DNA from 3 places in the Candidatus Pantoea symbiotica genome. Region 2 is predicted to be linked to each of the others. Evidence: predicted binding sites of a transcription regulator. Region 2 holds the regulator's gene; each other region holds the start of a gene.

Region 1 (4,189 bases), 300 kb from region 2:
GGCGCTCGCCTTTCAGACGGCGGCCAAGATAGGCCTGCGTGGTCATCAGCTGGCTACGAATGCGCTTCAGCACCATACGGTACGGCTCGAGCGCTTCCGGATCGCCGCACAGCTCGCGCACTTCGTCGCTACATTCGGACATCGACAGCTCAGAAACCAGCACGCCGATATCGCGCAGGAACAGGTCCGCGGCTTTCCAGCGGCTCAGCTGCATCGCGTGGCGGGTAATCGGTGCGGTGACGTTCGGGTTGCCGTCACGGTCGCCGCCCATCCACGAGGTAAATTTAATCGGCACGAAATCGACCGGCAGCTTAATGCCAAAGGTCTCTTCAACTTGCTCGTTCAGCTCACGCAGGAAGGCCGGCACGCCTTGCCACAGACTGTTTTCCACCACGGCAAAGCCCCATTTGGCTTCATCGATTGGCGTTGGACGGTATTTGCGGATTTCGTCGGTGTGCCACGCTTGTGCCACCAACTGGCGCAGACGGCGCATCACCTGCGTGCGCTCGTAATCGGAAATGTCGCTGTGATCGAGTTGCTGCAAACAGCTGTTCACTTCGCCCAGCATATGGATCAGCGTGCGGCGGGTAATTTCGGTGGGGTGCGCAGTCAGCACCAGCTCCAGCGACAGCTCTTCAATCGACTGACGGATTGCCGCTTCGCTGATATCGCCTTGCTGTTTCAGACGCTCGAAAGTCTTTTTCAGCAGTTCAGGATGGTTCGCGCCATCACCGCTACGGGAAATGGTTTGATACTGTTCAGCGACGTTGGTGAGATTAAGGAACTGGCTAAACGCACGCGCCACCGGCAGCAGCTCGTCATTCGACAGATTTTGCAGCGTGGTCAGCAGTTCCTGACGATGGGTGTCATTTCCCGCACGGGATGACTTAGAGAGTTTACGGATGGTCTCCACCTGGTCGAGGATGTTCTCTCCTAGTGCATCCTTAATCGTATCCCCGAGCAGTTTGCCGAGCATACTGACATTACTTCGCATTGCGGAATATTGTTCGTTCATTGGACCCTGACACCCTCATCATCTTTTTAAATATCCCCACGGGAATTATTTACCCACGGGCATAACATCGTCTTTTATCTAGCCACGTATCTTCCTGTACGTCAATTGCCTTAAATCTACGTAAATGTGCTGCTAAATGGCGGAAATTCAAAGAATTTGCTTGCAGCGAAGCGAGATAAGTTATTCTTATTATCAAATCCCGAACAATGACGGGGCAATTTGCTGATTTAACAGTGAAATGCCCCATCTGTTGTTCATCAATGACAAAAATGCTGCACGACTTGAGTGATAAGCGCATGAGTCGGCTTGATAAATGCGGTATCAATAAACTCATCAGGTTGGTGGGCTTGATTGATAGATCCCGGGCCTAAAACCAGCGTTGGGCACAATTGCTGGATAAAAGGCGCTTCAGTGCAATAGTTCACCACTTCGGTTGGCACGCCCAGCAGCTTCTCCACTACTTGCACCAGCTCATGATCGGCCGGGCATTCGTAGCCTGGAATCGGCGGATGCAGTTCACCCACGGTTAAACGTCCCGGCCAGCGCGCACTAACCGGTGCCAGCGCGTCATTCAGCAGACCATCTAAATCGCTCAGGGTTAAGCCCGGCAGCGGACGTATATCCATATGCAATTCACAGCAGGCGCAAATGCGGTTAGCGGCGTCGCCACCATGTATATGGCCGAAGTTCATGGTTGGATAAGGAATGGCAAACCCATCGTGGTTGTAACGCTCTTTCAGCGTGTTACGCAGCTGCATCAGTTGGGTAATGGATTCATGCATCAGCTCAATGGCGTTGACGCCGCGTGACGGATCGCTGGAGTGGCCCGATTGTCCCTGAATACGAATCACATTCGACAGATGACCTTTATGCGCGCGCACCGGCTTGAGTGAGGTTGGCTCGCCGATGATGGCGCAATCCGGACGAAGTTGCGTTGATTCAGAGAAATACTTCGCGCCCGCCATGGTGGTCTCTTCATCGGCGGTGGCGAGGATGTAGAGCGGCTTGCTGAGTTTGGTCACGTCAACGTCACGCAGCGCATCCAGAATAAAGGCGAAGAAGCCTTTCATATCGGCGGTGCCCAGGCCGTAAAGCTTGTTGTCGTGCTCGGTCAGCGTGAAGGGATCGCGCGTCCAGCGGCCATCATCGTAGGGAACGGTGTCGGTATGACCGGCCAGTAACAGGCCGCCTGCGCCCAATCCGCTGCGCGCCAGCATGTTGAATTTATGCCGCGTGCCAGGCACCGGCTGCACTTCTACACTGAAGCCAATATCGCGGAACCAGCCGGCCAGCAAATTGATTAAAGTTTCATTACTCTGATCCAGTGCGCTATCGGTTGCGCTGATTGATGGCGTGGCAATCAACTGGCGGTAGAGTTCGATAAAAGGTGGTAATTTTGTCTTCACTGTTGACGGTCCTTGGGTTAGGATGTATCAATATTCATGCATTAATAGTGAATAAAAATACAATAACGTCGCTTGCATGTGAAGCATCAAATCTTCTGCAAACGGCATTCTGGGCAACGGGGCAAGGCCGCGACCCGATACGTGACTGTAATAAGGTATACAGCCTGATGTTGAATACGCTGATCGTTGGTGCCAGTGGTTACGCTGGCGTAGAGCTTGCCACCTACCTGAATCGCCATCCGCATATGAACATAACCGCTTTGGCGGTTTCAGCGCAAAGCCCGGATGCTGGAAAGTTATTATCGGATTTGCATCCGCAACTCAAAGGCATTGTCGATTTGCCGCTGCAGCCGCTGAGCGATGCCGCTGAATGGGCCGACAAAGTGGATGTGGTGTTCCTCGCCACCGCCCATGAAGTCAGCCACGATCTGGCACCTGAATTCCTCAAAGCCGGTTGCGTGGTGTTCGATCTCTCCGGCGCATTCCGCGTAAACGACGACGCTTTCTATACCCAATATTACGGTTTCAGCCATCAGCATCAGGATTGGCTGGATAAGGCGGTTTACGGCCTGGCCGAATGGCAGCACGACAAAATCAAAGATGCGGAGCTGGTTGCGGTGCCGGGTTGCTACCCAACCGCAGCCCAGCTTTCGCTGAAACCGCTGATCGCAGCGGGCTTGCTTAACGATGCACAGTGGCCGGTGATCAATGCCACCAGCGGCGTGAGCGGCGCAGGGCGCAAAGCCAACGTTGGCACCAGCTTCTGTGAAGTGAGCTTGCAGCCGTACGGCCTGTTTAATCACCGTCATCATCCGGAAATCGTGGCACATCTCGGTACGCCGGTGATCTTCACGCCACATCTGGGCAGCTTCCCGCGCGGTATTCTGTCGACCACTACCTGCCGCCTGAAAGCGGGCGTGACGCAGCAGGATGTGGCGGATGCCTTCCATAATGCGTACCACGACAAACCGCTGGTGCGCGTCTATGACAAAGGCGTACCGGCGCTGAAAGCGGTGGTCGGTTTGCCGTTCTGCGACATTGGCTTCGCCATGCAAGGCGAGCACCTGATTGTGGTGGCTGCCGAAGATAACCTGCTGAAAGGCGCCTCATCGCAGGCGGTTCAGTGTTTGAACATTCGTTTCGGCTTCCCCGAAACGCTGTCTTTGATTTAACGAACGGATAACGCAATGAATCCATTGATCATTAAACTGGGTGGCGTGCTGCTGGATAGCGAAGAAGCGCTGGCCCGTCTGTTTGATGCCCTGCTGGCGTACCGCAATGAACATCAGCGTCCGCTGATCATTGTGCACGGCGGTGGTTGCGTGGTGGACGAGCTGATGAAGAAGCTCGCGCTGCCGGTGAAAAAGAAGAACGGTTTGCGCGTGACGCCAGCCGATCAGATTGACATTATTACCGGTGCGTTAGCCGGTACCGCCAACAAAACGCTGCTGGCGTGGGCGAAGAAATATGGCATCGGCGCAGTCGGTTTGTGCCTCGGCGACGCCGGTTTGGTTAATGTGGCGCAGTTCGATGAAGAGCTGGGACACGTTGGCAACGCAACGCCGGGCAACCCGGCGCTGGTGAACACGCTGCTGGCGGCGGGCTACATGCCGGTAATCAGCTCAATTGGCATCACCGACGGCGGCGAGTTGATGAACGTCAACGCTGACCAGGCGGCCACTGCGCTGGCGGCGACCATTGGTGCCGATTTAGTGCTGTTGTCTGACGTTAGCGGCATTCTCGATGGCAAAGGTCAGCGCATCGAAGA
Region 2 (4,189 bases):
ATGTCTTCCTTGTCGATTTGCAGCAAGGTATTCAGCTGTTTGAACTGCGCGTGCATGCGGCGGAGATGGGACATCGCATGCCGCTGCGCCATGAACTTCATCAGCTGATTCTGCGCGGCTTTGAGGAACACGGCATTGAGATGCCATTCCCGCCGTTCCAGGTACGCATGGAGACGCTAGGAAAACAAAATCCCGCCAGCAACGGCGCGCCCGCCAATAAGACCTTCAAATCTGGCGGATTATAAAAACAAAACGCCCGGCAATTGCCGGGCGTTTTTTATTGCTGCTCAGAGCCGATCACTTCACAAACTCTTCGCCCTGCGCGATATCTTTCTTCAGCGTTTCCAGCATGCCGTTTAGCGCCTGCTGTTCAAAGGCACTCAGCGTACCCAGCGGACGGCGCTCAACAATACCGTTTTTGCCCAGCAGCAGCGGCTGCGAGAAGAAGCGGGCATATTCGCCATCGCCTTCCACATATGCGCACTCCACGACGTTGGCTTCACCTTGCATGGCGCGAATCAATGACAGGCCAAAACGGGCCGCCGCTTGTCCCATCGACAGCGTTGCCGATCCGCCACCGGCTTTGGCTTCCACTACTTCGGTGCCCGCGTTCTGAATACGTTTGGTGAGATCCGCCACTTCCTGCTCGCTGAAGCTCACGCCTTTCACCTGCGACAGCAGCGGTAGAATCGTTACACCTGAATGCCCGCCCACCACAGGCACTTCAATCTCGTTAGGCTGCTTGCCTTTTAGCGCCGCGACAAAGGTATTGGCGCGGATGATATCGAGGGTGGAAACGCCAAACAGGCGATTCTTGTCATACACGCCAGCTTTCTTCAGCACTTCGGCCGCAATCGCCACCGTGGTGTTGACTGGATTGGTGATCACGCCAATCAGCGCTTTCGGCGCCGTGCTGGCAACCTGTTCAATCAGGTTACGCACGATACCGGCGTTAACGTTAAACAGGTCGGCGCGATCCATGCCCGGCTTACGTGCCACACCTGCAGAGATCAGCACCACATCGGCACCATGCAGCGCAGGCGTAGCATCTTCACCGCTAAACCCTTCCACGGTGACTGCCGTTGGGATGTGACTGAGATCGACCGCCACACCCGGCGTTACCGGGGCGATATCGTAAAGTGAGAGAGCTGAGCCTGCGGGTAATTGCGTTTTGAGCAGCAGTGCGAGCGCCTGGCCAATACCACCAGCGGCACCGAGAACGGCAACTTTCATCCTGAACTCCTTATTAAGGTGGGGCAGAGATATGCCGAAAATCCATCAGGTTACGAGTTTAATCAACTTCTCAGGCGATAGCGACTAAACCTGTCGCGCACTTAACACTACGCCGCAATCGGCTCCCGAGACATCTCCACTTCAGAAGTCGCCTGAATGATTCATTCGCAGCCAGAAGACAATGGACGGCAATGATCATCGATATTGTTGTTACCACCTCAATAATATAACAACTTTGCAACCTTCGCTTTGCGCGTCCACCCGCGATTTTGGTGCGACATCATATTCTGTTATTATGCCCGCCCCGCAGGTCATTACCGCGATTCTCTCATCAGACTTATTGCATAAAAATTCATCTAAATGCATAATAATTTATCTGCCGTGGGCCTGTTGCCCTCTGCAACCCTCTTTTAATTGGTAGCTTATGCGAAACCCATCGAAACAAGACGACTTGATCAAGGCGTTTAAAGCCTTATTGAAGGAAGAGAAATTCAGCTCCCAGGGCGAAATCGTGCAGGCGCTGCAGGAAGACGGCTTCGAGAATATCAATCAGTCCAAAGTTTCTCGCATGCTGACCAAGTTCGGCGCGGTGCGTACGCGTAACGCCAAGATGGAAATGGTTTATTGCCTGCCTGCTGAACTCGGCGTACCAACCACCACCAGCCCGCTGAAGAATCTGGTGCTGGATATCGATTACAACGATGCTTTAGTGGTAATTCACACCAGTCCGGGCGCTGCGCAGCTGATTGCGCGCCTACTGGATTCACTGGGCAAAGCGGAAGGGATTCTCGGCACCATCGCCGGTGATGACACCATCTTTATTACGCCTGCGCGCACCTTCTCAGTAAAACAGTTGTACGATGCGATTCTGGTTTTATTCGAACAAGAGCTATAAAACCCTGCTGCATACCGGCAGATCCTCTGCCGGTTATCTTGCCCTTCCCGCTTCATTCGTAACCAACCTGTTACAAACCCCTTTGTAAATAATAAGTTATCCATATGCTTAGCGGTTCTTTTCAAGCTAACAGATTGGTACGACCTTTGCGCCTGCTTAATCATATGCGCTATTTTACACTGCTTTACACATCGTGCTCAGTGCCTTTCCCTTCTTCATGCGCATCAGCCAGCGAGATCAACCATGATCTTTCGCACTAAAAGATAATTTGATGTAGATCATTGTTTTTACGGCTAAATAACCACCTATGGTTAAGATCCAGGCGTTTTTTATAACTTCAGGTTCTAAAAAAGTGCCATAAGGATAAAGAATTACAACCAAACATTATTAGCTGGATATTAATTTCATGGGTGATTAGATCTATACTTAGTTTCGTGATGCAAATCACACGAAAGAAAAAGATAAAAATAGACGACGAGGAAAAATATCATGAACGTTAAAACTACTATCGCAACCCTGAGTGTTCTATCTGCTCTGTCATTTGGTGCTTTTGCAGCAGATTCTATTAATGCCGAACAGGCAGCGAATCTGCAATCCGCAGGCACCATCAGCGTCAGCGGCGTGGGCGGTTCTCCAATGGATATCCGCCAGCAGTTAAACGATAAAGCCGATCAGCAAGGTGCGAAAGCATACCGCGTGATCGAGGCGAATACCGGTGACAGCTACCACGCAACCGCTGAGCTGTATAAATAAGTTACTGACTTAAGACGCAATGTGAACGGCGACCCGTTTGAGACGCTCTTGCCTCTCAGGTTGCCGACCCCAATTTCAGGAGAGTGAATCATGAAAACCAAATTAGCTATCGCAGTACTGGGCCTGGCTTCTATTCTTTCTTTTGGCGCGAGCGCCGCAAGCCTGGTTTCAAACCAACAAGCTGAACAGCTGCAATCCCTCAACCAAACCATCAGCGTGAGCGGTGTTGACGGCGACCAAACCAACGTTCGTCAGGAACTGTCACAGAAAGCTGATGCGCAGGGTGCTAGCCATTACCGCATCATTGAGAGCAACCGTGGTGATACCTTCCACGTTACTGCTGAACTCTACAAATAATCACTAATTGAACGTCCGGCGCCTTGAAGGCGCCAGGCAATAGATCGACGACCCGCCTACCCCTTTTCTGCCGCAGGTTGTTGATTAAACGAGGAGAAAATTATGAAAATCAAAACAACCATCGCAACTGCTACTCTGCTTTCCCTGTTCGCCTTTGGTGCTTCTGCAGCACAGCTGGTGACTGAACAACAGGCGCAGAATCTGCAACCTACCGGCAGCACTATTTCAATCAGCGGAACCGGCGGTTCGCCAATGGATTATCGTGCCGAGCTTTCTCAGAAAGCGGATGAGCAAGGTGCCAGCGCTTACAAAGTGATTGAAGCGAAAACTGGCGACAGCTATCACGTGACAGCTGAGCTGTATAAGTAATTCCTCGTCAATTAAGACGAACCCTTTGGCCCCGCTCGCCGGGGCCCTTTTTACTTTATATTGAAGCGGAGCTGGCCCTCCAGCTCCTCTTCTGCTTCATCAAATAGCAGGATCAATGCGCCATACCGGCGTTTCTGCCCTTTCCCCAGATTTACAAACTCAATCTCCAGCGGCAACGGCAGTTGCTCACCCACAATCGCATCCCAAAGATCGTCAAGATCGTTGATGGCGAGATCGGCTAGCGCAAAACGATCGCTAAACTGTCGATAAAAATGGGCTTGATCGACAATCTCATCGAAATCGAAACGCTCGGTTCTCATCATAACGCCCTCTTAGTTGTCGCGGCTAGCTGAGTCCGCCGAGGTGCAACGCTTTGACTTCCAGATACTCTTCCATGCCCAACACCGAGCCTTCGCGTCCCAGGCCGGACTCTTTCACACCGCCAAACGGTGCCAGCTCCGTTGATACCGCGCATTCGTTAATACCGATCATGCCCGCTTCCAGTGCCGCTGAGACGCGGAACACCCGCTGCAGATTCTGCGTGTAGAAGTAAGCCGCCAGGCCATATTCGGTATTGTTGGC
Region 3 (4,189 bases), 3.2 Mb from region 2:
AGGCCGATATCGAGTGGATGAAGCAGGCGATCGTCGCGGTGCGTAATATCCGTGCTGAGATGAACATCGCACCAAGCAAGCCGCTCGACGTGCTGCTGCGTGACTGCTCTGCCGCCGCTCAGCGTCGCGTAGAAGAGAACCGCACCTTCCTGTCGCGTCTGGCGCGCCTGGAAAGCCTGACCATTCTGCCTGCTGGCGAGAAAGGTCCGGTTTCGGTCACCAAGATTGTTGAAGGCGCTGAGTTGCTGATCCCGATGGCGGATCTGGTCAACAAAGAAGCCGAGCTGGAGCGTCTGGCGAAAGAGCTGGTGAAACTTGATGTCGAAATCGAGAAGATCCAGACCAAGCTGGCGAACGAAGGCTTTGTGTCACGTGCGCCGGAAGCGGTTGTCGCGAAAGAGCGTGAGCGCGTGGCTGAGCTTGAGCAATCAAAAGCAAAACTGTTTGAACAGCAGGGCGTGATTGCGGCATTGTAAGCGCTTCAGTCCAACTGCTTAATCGAAGCCGGGCACTGCCCGGCTTTTTTATACCGGAAGATAATGATGACCACCGACGCCTCCATCAATTTAAAGGTGCGCCCCATTACCGCTGCTGATAACTCGCTGATCGCGCAGGTGATCCGTGATGTGTCAGCTGAATTTGGCCTGACGGCGGACAAAGGCTACACCGTGTCCGATCCCCATCTCGATCGCCTGTTCGAACTCTACAGCGAAGCCAATAGCGCCTACTGGATTGTGGAACATGATGGTGTGGTGGTGGGCGGCGGCGGCGTTGCTCCGCTGGCGTGTAGCGCGCCGGATATCTGCGAGCTGCAGAAGATGTATTTCCTGCCGCAGGTGCGCGGTTTAGGCCTGGCGCGCGATCTGGCGCTGCGCGCAATGGAATTTGCCCGTCAGCAGGGTTTTCAGCGCTGCTATCTGGAAACCACCGGCAGTTTGACGCGTGCGATTAAGCTGTATGAGTCGTTGGGGTTTGAGCTGATTGATAACGCGATGGGTTGTACCGGGCATGTGGATTGCGAAGTGCGGATGTTGAAGGTGTTGTGATGATTGAGGTCGCCATGAATGGCGACCCTACGGTTTAGTCGCCGGTTTTTTGTAGGGTGCGCATTCATGCGCACCAAACTGCCGGCACCCCACTATGAAAGCGTAACTCGCCATCCGGTTCGCTGATTAAGCGCGCTTCTGTTTCACCAAACACCTGCACGCGCGGCGCAATGTCCTTCGGCGAAATCTGCTGTGCCAGCTTCAGGTAATCCTGATAGTGACGCGCTTCCGAGCGCAGCAGCGAAATATAGAACTTCTCCAGCTGCTCATCCAGATACGGCGCCAGGCTGGCGAAACGCTCGCAGGAACGCGCTTCGATGTACGCCCCGCAAATCAGCTTATCCACCAGCGCTTCCGGCTCGTAAGTGCGAATTTCGCGAATCAGCCCTTTGGCATAGCGGCTGGCGGTGATTTTGCGATACGGCAAACCGCGCGACTGCATGATCTCCCACACCTGATAGAAGTGATGCAATTCCTCTTTCACCAGCAGCACCATCATCTCCACCAGATCGTCGGCCCAAGGCAGTTCGTTGCGCACGATAATGCTTTTGGTCAGATTCTTGTGGGCATTGATGAAGTTACTGTCCTGCTCATCGCGATAGATAAAATCTTCATACGGCTTGAGCCACGCCAGAATGGCATCACCACTCGGCTTATCCGCCACGTATTTACGGATGATAAACACCGCAGTTTGCGCGGCTTTCAATTCGCAAACCATGTGATCGGTGAGCAGCAACGTCAGATTTTCCGGCTTGCGCGCTTCATCAATCCACGCTTGTGGCGTGCGGCAATGCAGGAATTGATAGATCGGTTCTAATAGCGGAGCGTAATTCATGGGCAGTCTTTGTCTTACGGGGAGAGGTTTCAGGGCGGCGAGCGCCGCCCATTAATGCTTAGTGACGCACACCGTTGTCTTCTTCGTCGTCGATGAACTCGCCATCGTCGTCTTCATCTTCGGCATCAGGATCTTCAAAGTAGGTGCCCCAACCGTCGTAATCGACGTTGTAGCTGCCCGCCAGATTCACCAACTGCTCAACCTGCGCATCAATCAACTCAGGCTTCAACGCGCCTTCGCTCAGGATATCCACACACATCACGGTGGTGCCGTCTTCCAGTTCCAGCTCTTCTGGCTCGCTGACTTCGTAGCCCAGTTTGAAGGCATCAACCGCGACCTTCTCCAGCGAGTCAAAGTTGTTGCAGGAGAGATGATGTTCGATAGTGTAAAGCGCATCTGGATCGCTGCCGTCTTCCAGCAACTCTTCAATGATCAGTCGCGTCTCTTCGCGCTGTTCTTCCAGCAATGCTTCATATGCCATGGGTGTGTCCTCAAATATTCGGCTGAATACAATTATTTTCCCACACTGCCTCGCGCGCCACTACACAAAACAACAAGTTTCTTAACGCTGGGGTTGAAAATGCATATTCATACGGTTAGATTGAATTTTAATTCATTTTAATGTGGGCACCCGGAGCGCTGTATGAGTCAGCTACATCAAAGACATTTCCTGAGATTGCTGGATTTCACCCCAGCCGAAATCGATTCTCTGCTGAGTCTGGCAGGTGAATTAAAACACGCAAAGAAAAATGCCAGCGAAACGCAGTACCTGAAAGGCAAAAACATCGCGCTCATCTTCGAAAAAGACTCGACTCGCACCCGATGCTCTTTCGAAGTTGCCGCTTACGATCAGGGCGCTAACGTTACCTATCTCGGCTCAAGTGGCAGCCAAATCGGCCATAAAGAGTCAATGAAAGACACCGCGCGCGTGCTGGGACGCATGTATGACGGTATTCAATATCGCGGCTACGGCCAGGAACTGGTGGAAACCTTGGCAGAATTCGCTGGCGTGCCGGTATGGAATGGCCTGACCACCGAATTCCACCCCACGCAACTGCTGGCCGATCTGCTGACGATGCAGGAACATTTGCCGGGTAAAGCGCTGAATGAAATGACGCTGGTTTACGTTGGCGATGCGCGTAACAACATGGGTAACAGCATGCTGGAAGCCGCTGCACTGGTCGGCCTGGATCTGCGTCTGGTGGCACCAAAAGGCTGCTGGCCGGAAGCGGAACTGGTCGAGCAATGCCGCGTGGCCGCGCAGCAAACCGGTGGCAAAATCACCCTGACCGAAGATATCGCCGAAGGCGTGCAAGGTGCCGACTTCATCTACACTGATGTGTGGGTGTCGATGGGCGAAGCCAAATCGGTGTGGGAAGATCGCATCGCTCTGCTGCGTCCTTATCAGGTGAACAGCGCGATGCTGGCACTGACCGGCAATACGCAGGTGAAGTTCCTGCACTGCTTGCCTGCCTTTCATGACGACAAAACCACGCTGGGCCGGCAAATGGCCGAGCAGTACGGTTTGCAGGATGGCATGGAAGTGAGTAATGAGGTGTTTGAATCTGCGCACAGCATCGTGTTCGATCAGGCTGAAAACCGCATGCACACCATTAAAGCGGTGATGGTGGCGACACTCGGCAAGCTATGATTGGTCGCGCCGCAAACGTTTACCTCGTGCGCGATATTTGCTTGATGCAAATCAGTGAATGCGTATAATGCGGCCCAATTTGCCGGAGGAAACATGCAACAGCGCAGCGCACAATTTGACGCTCAACGACGCCTGACAGCGGGCGGCGCATCTGTTTCTTTCCGTCATCAATCGATCGTAAAAAAAGCCCCTTAAGCAGGGGCTTTTTTTTGTCCGCAATCCGGCAGCGCAGAGGAGAACGCTATGGCCAACCCGCTATATCGCAAGCACATTATTTCCATTAACGATCTCAACCGCGACGAACTGGAGCTGGTGCTGCATACCGCCGCCCAGTTGAAAGCCAATCCCCAACCGGAGCTGCTGAAACACAACGTGATCGCCAGCTGCTTCTTTGAAGCTTCAACGCGCACGCGCTTGTCGTTTGAAACCGCGATGCATCGTCTCGGCGCGTCGGTGGTGGGCTTCGCCGACGGCAGCAACACCTCGCTCGGCAAGAAAGGAGAAACCCTCGCCGATACCATTTCGGTGATTGGTACTTACGTCGATGCCATCGTGATGCGTCATCCGCAGGAAGGCGCGGCGCGTCTGGCGACGGAATTCTCCGGCGGCATTCCGATTCTCAACGCGGGTGACGGTGCCAACCAGCATCCGACGCAA

What was found. Region 2 encodes ArgR, which controls arginine synthesis, uptake and breakdown. Its sites were predicted from a motif close to ANTGAATAAAAATACANT; they were not measured.
Region 1: argC (N-acetyl-gamma-glutamyl-phosphate reductase) is a predicted target of ArgR. The motif match lies at 2,468-2,485, and genes of this name have one in related genera.
Region 3: argF (ornithine carbamoyltransferase) is a predicted target of ArgR. The motif match lies at 2,482-2,499, and genes of this name have one in related genera.

The regions. Positions count from the first base shown of each region.
Region 1 covers NZ_JBSZHR010000002.1:3,849,010-3,853,198, reverse strand. The annotation lists gene ppc (phosphoenolpyruvate carboxylase) at 1-1,015, opposite strand, end outside; gene argE (acetylornithine deacetylase) at 1,273-2,421, opposite strand; gene argC (N-acetyl-gamma-glutamyl-phosphate reductase) at 2,589-3,593, shown strand; gene argB (acetylglutamate kinase) at 3,609-4,189, shown strand, end outside.
Region 2 covers NZ_JBSZHR010000002.1:3,552,300-3,556,488, forward strand. The annotation lists gene mscM (miniconductance mechanosensitive channel MscM) at 1-245, shown strand, start outside; gene mdh (malate dehydrogenase) at 298-1,233, opposite strand; gene argR (transcriptional regulator ArgR) at 1,658-2,128, shown strand; gene yhcN (peroxide/acid stress response protein YhcN) at 2,618-2,881, shown strand; gene ACXIZX_RS17095 (YdgH/BhsA/McbA-like domain containing protein) at 2,972-3,238, shown strand; gene yhcN (peroxide/acid stress response protein YhcN) at 3,341-3,607, shown strand; gene ACXIZX_RS17105 (barstar family protein) at 3,658-3,927, opposite strand; gene ACXIZX_RS17110 (NAD-dependent succinate-semialdehyde dehydrogenase) at 3,953-4,189, opposite strand, start outside.
Region 3 covers NZ_JBSZHR010000002.1:330,246-334,434, reverse strand. The annotation lists gene ACXIZX_RS02170 (valine--tRNA ligase) at 1-476, shown strand, start outside; gene ACXIZX_RS02165 (GNAT family N-acetyltransferase) at 543-1,046, shown strand; gene miaE (tRNA isopentenyl-2-thiomethyl-A-37 hydroxylase MiaE) at 1,111-1,881, opposite strand; gene rraB (ribonuclease E inhibitor RraB) at 1,940-2,362, opposite strand; gene argF (ornithine carbamoyltransferase) at 2,525-3,532, shown strand; gene pyrB (aspartate carbamoyltransferase) at 3,776-4,189, shown strand, end outside.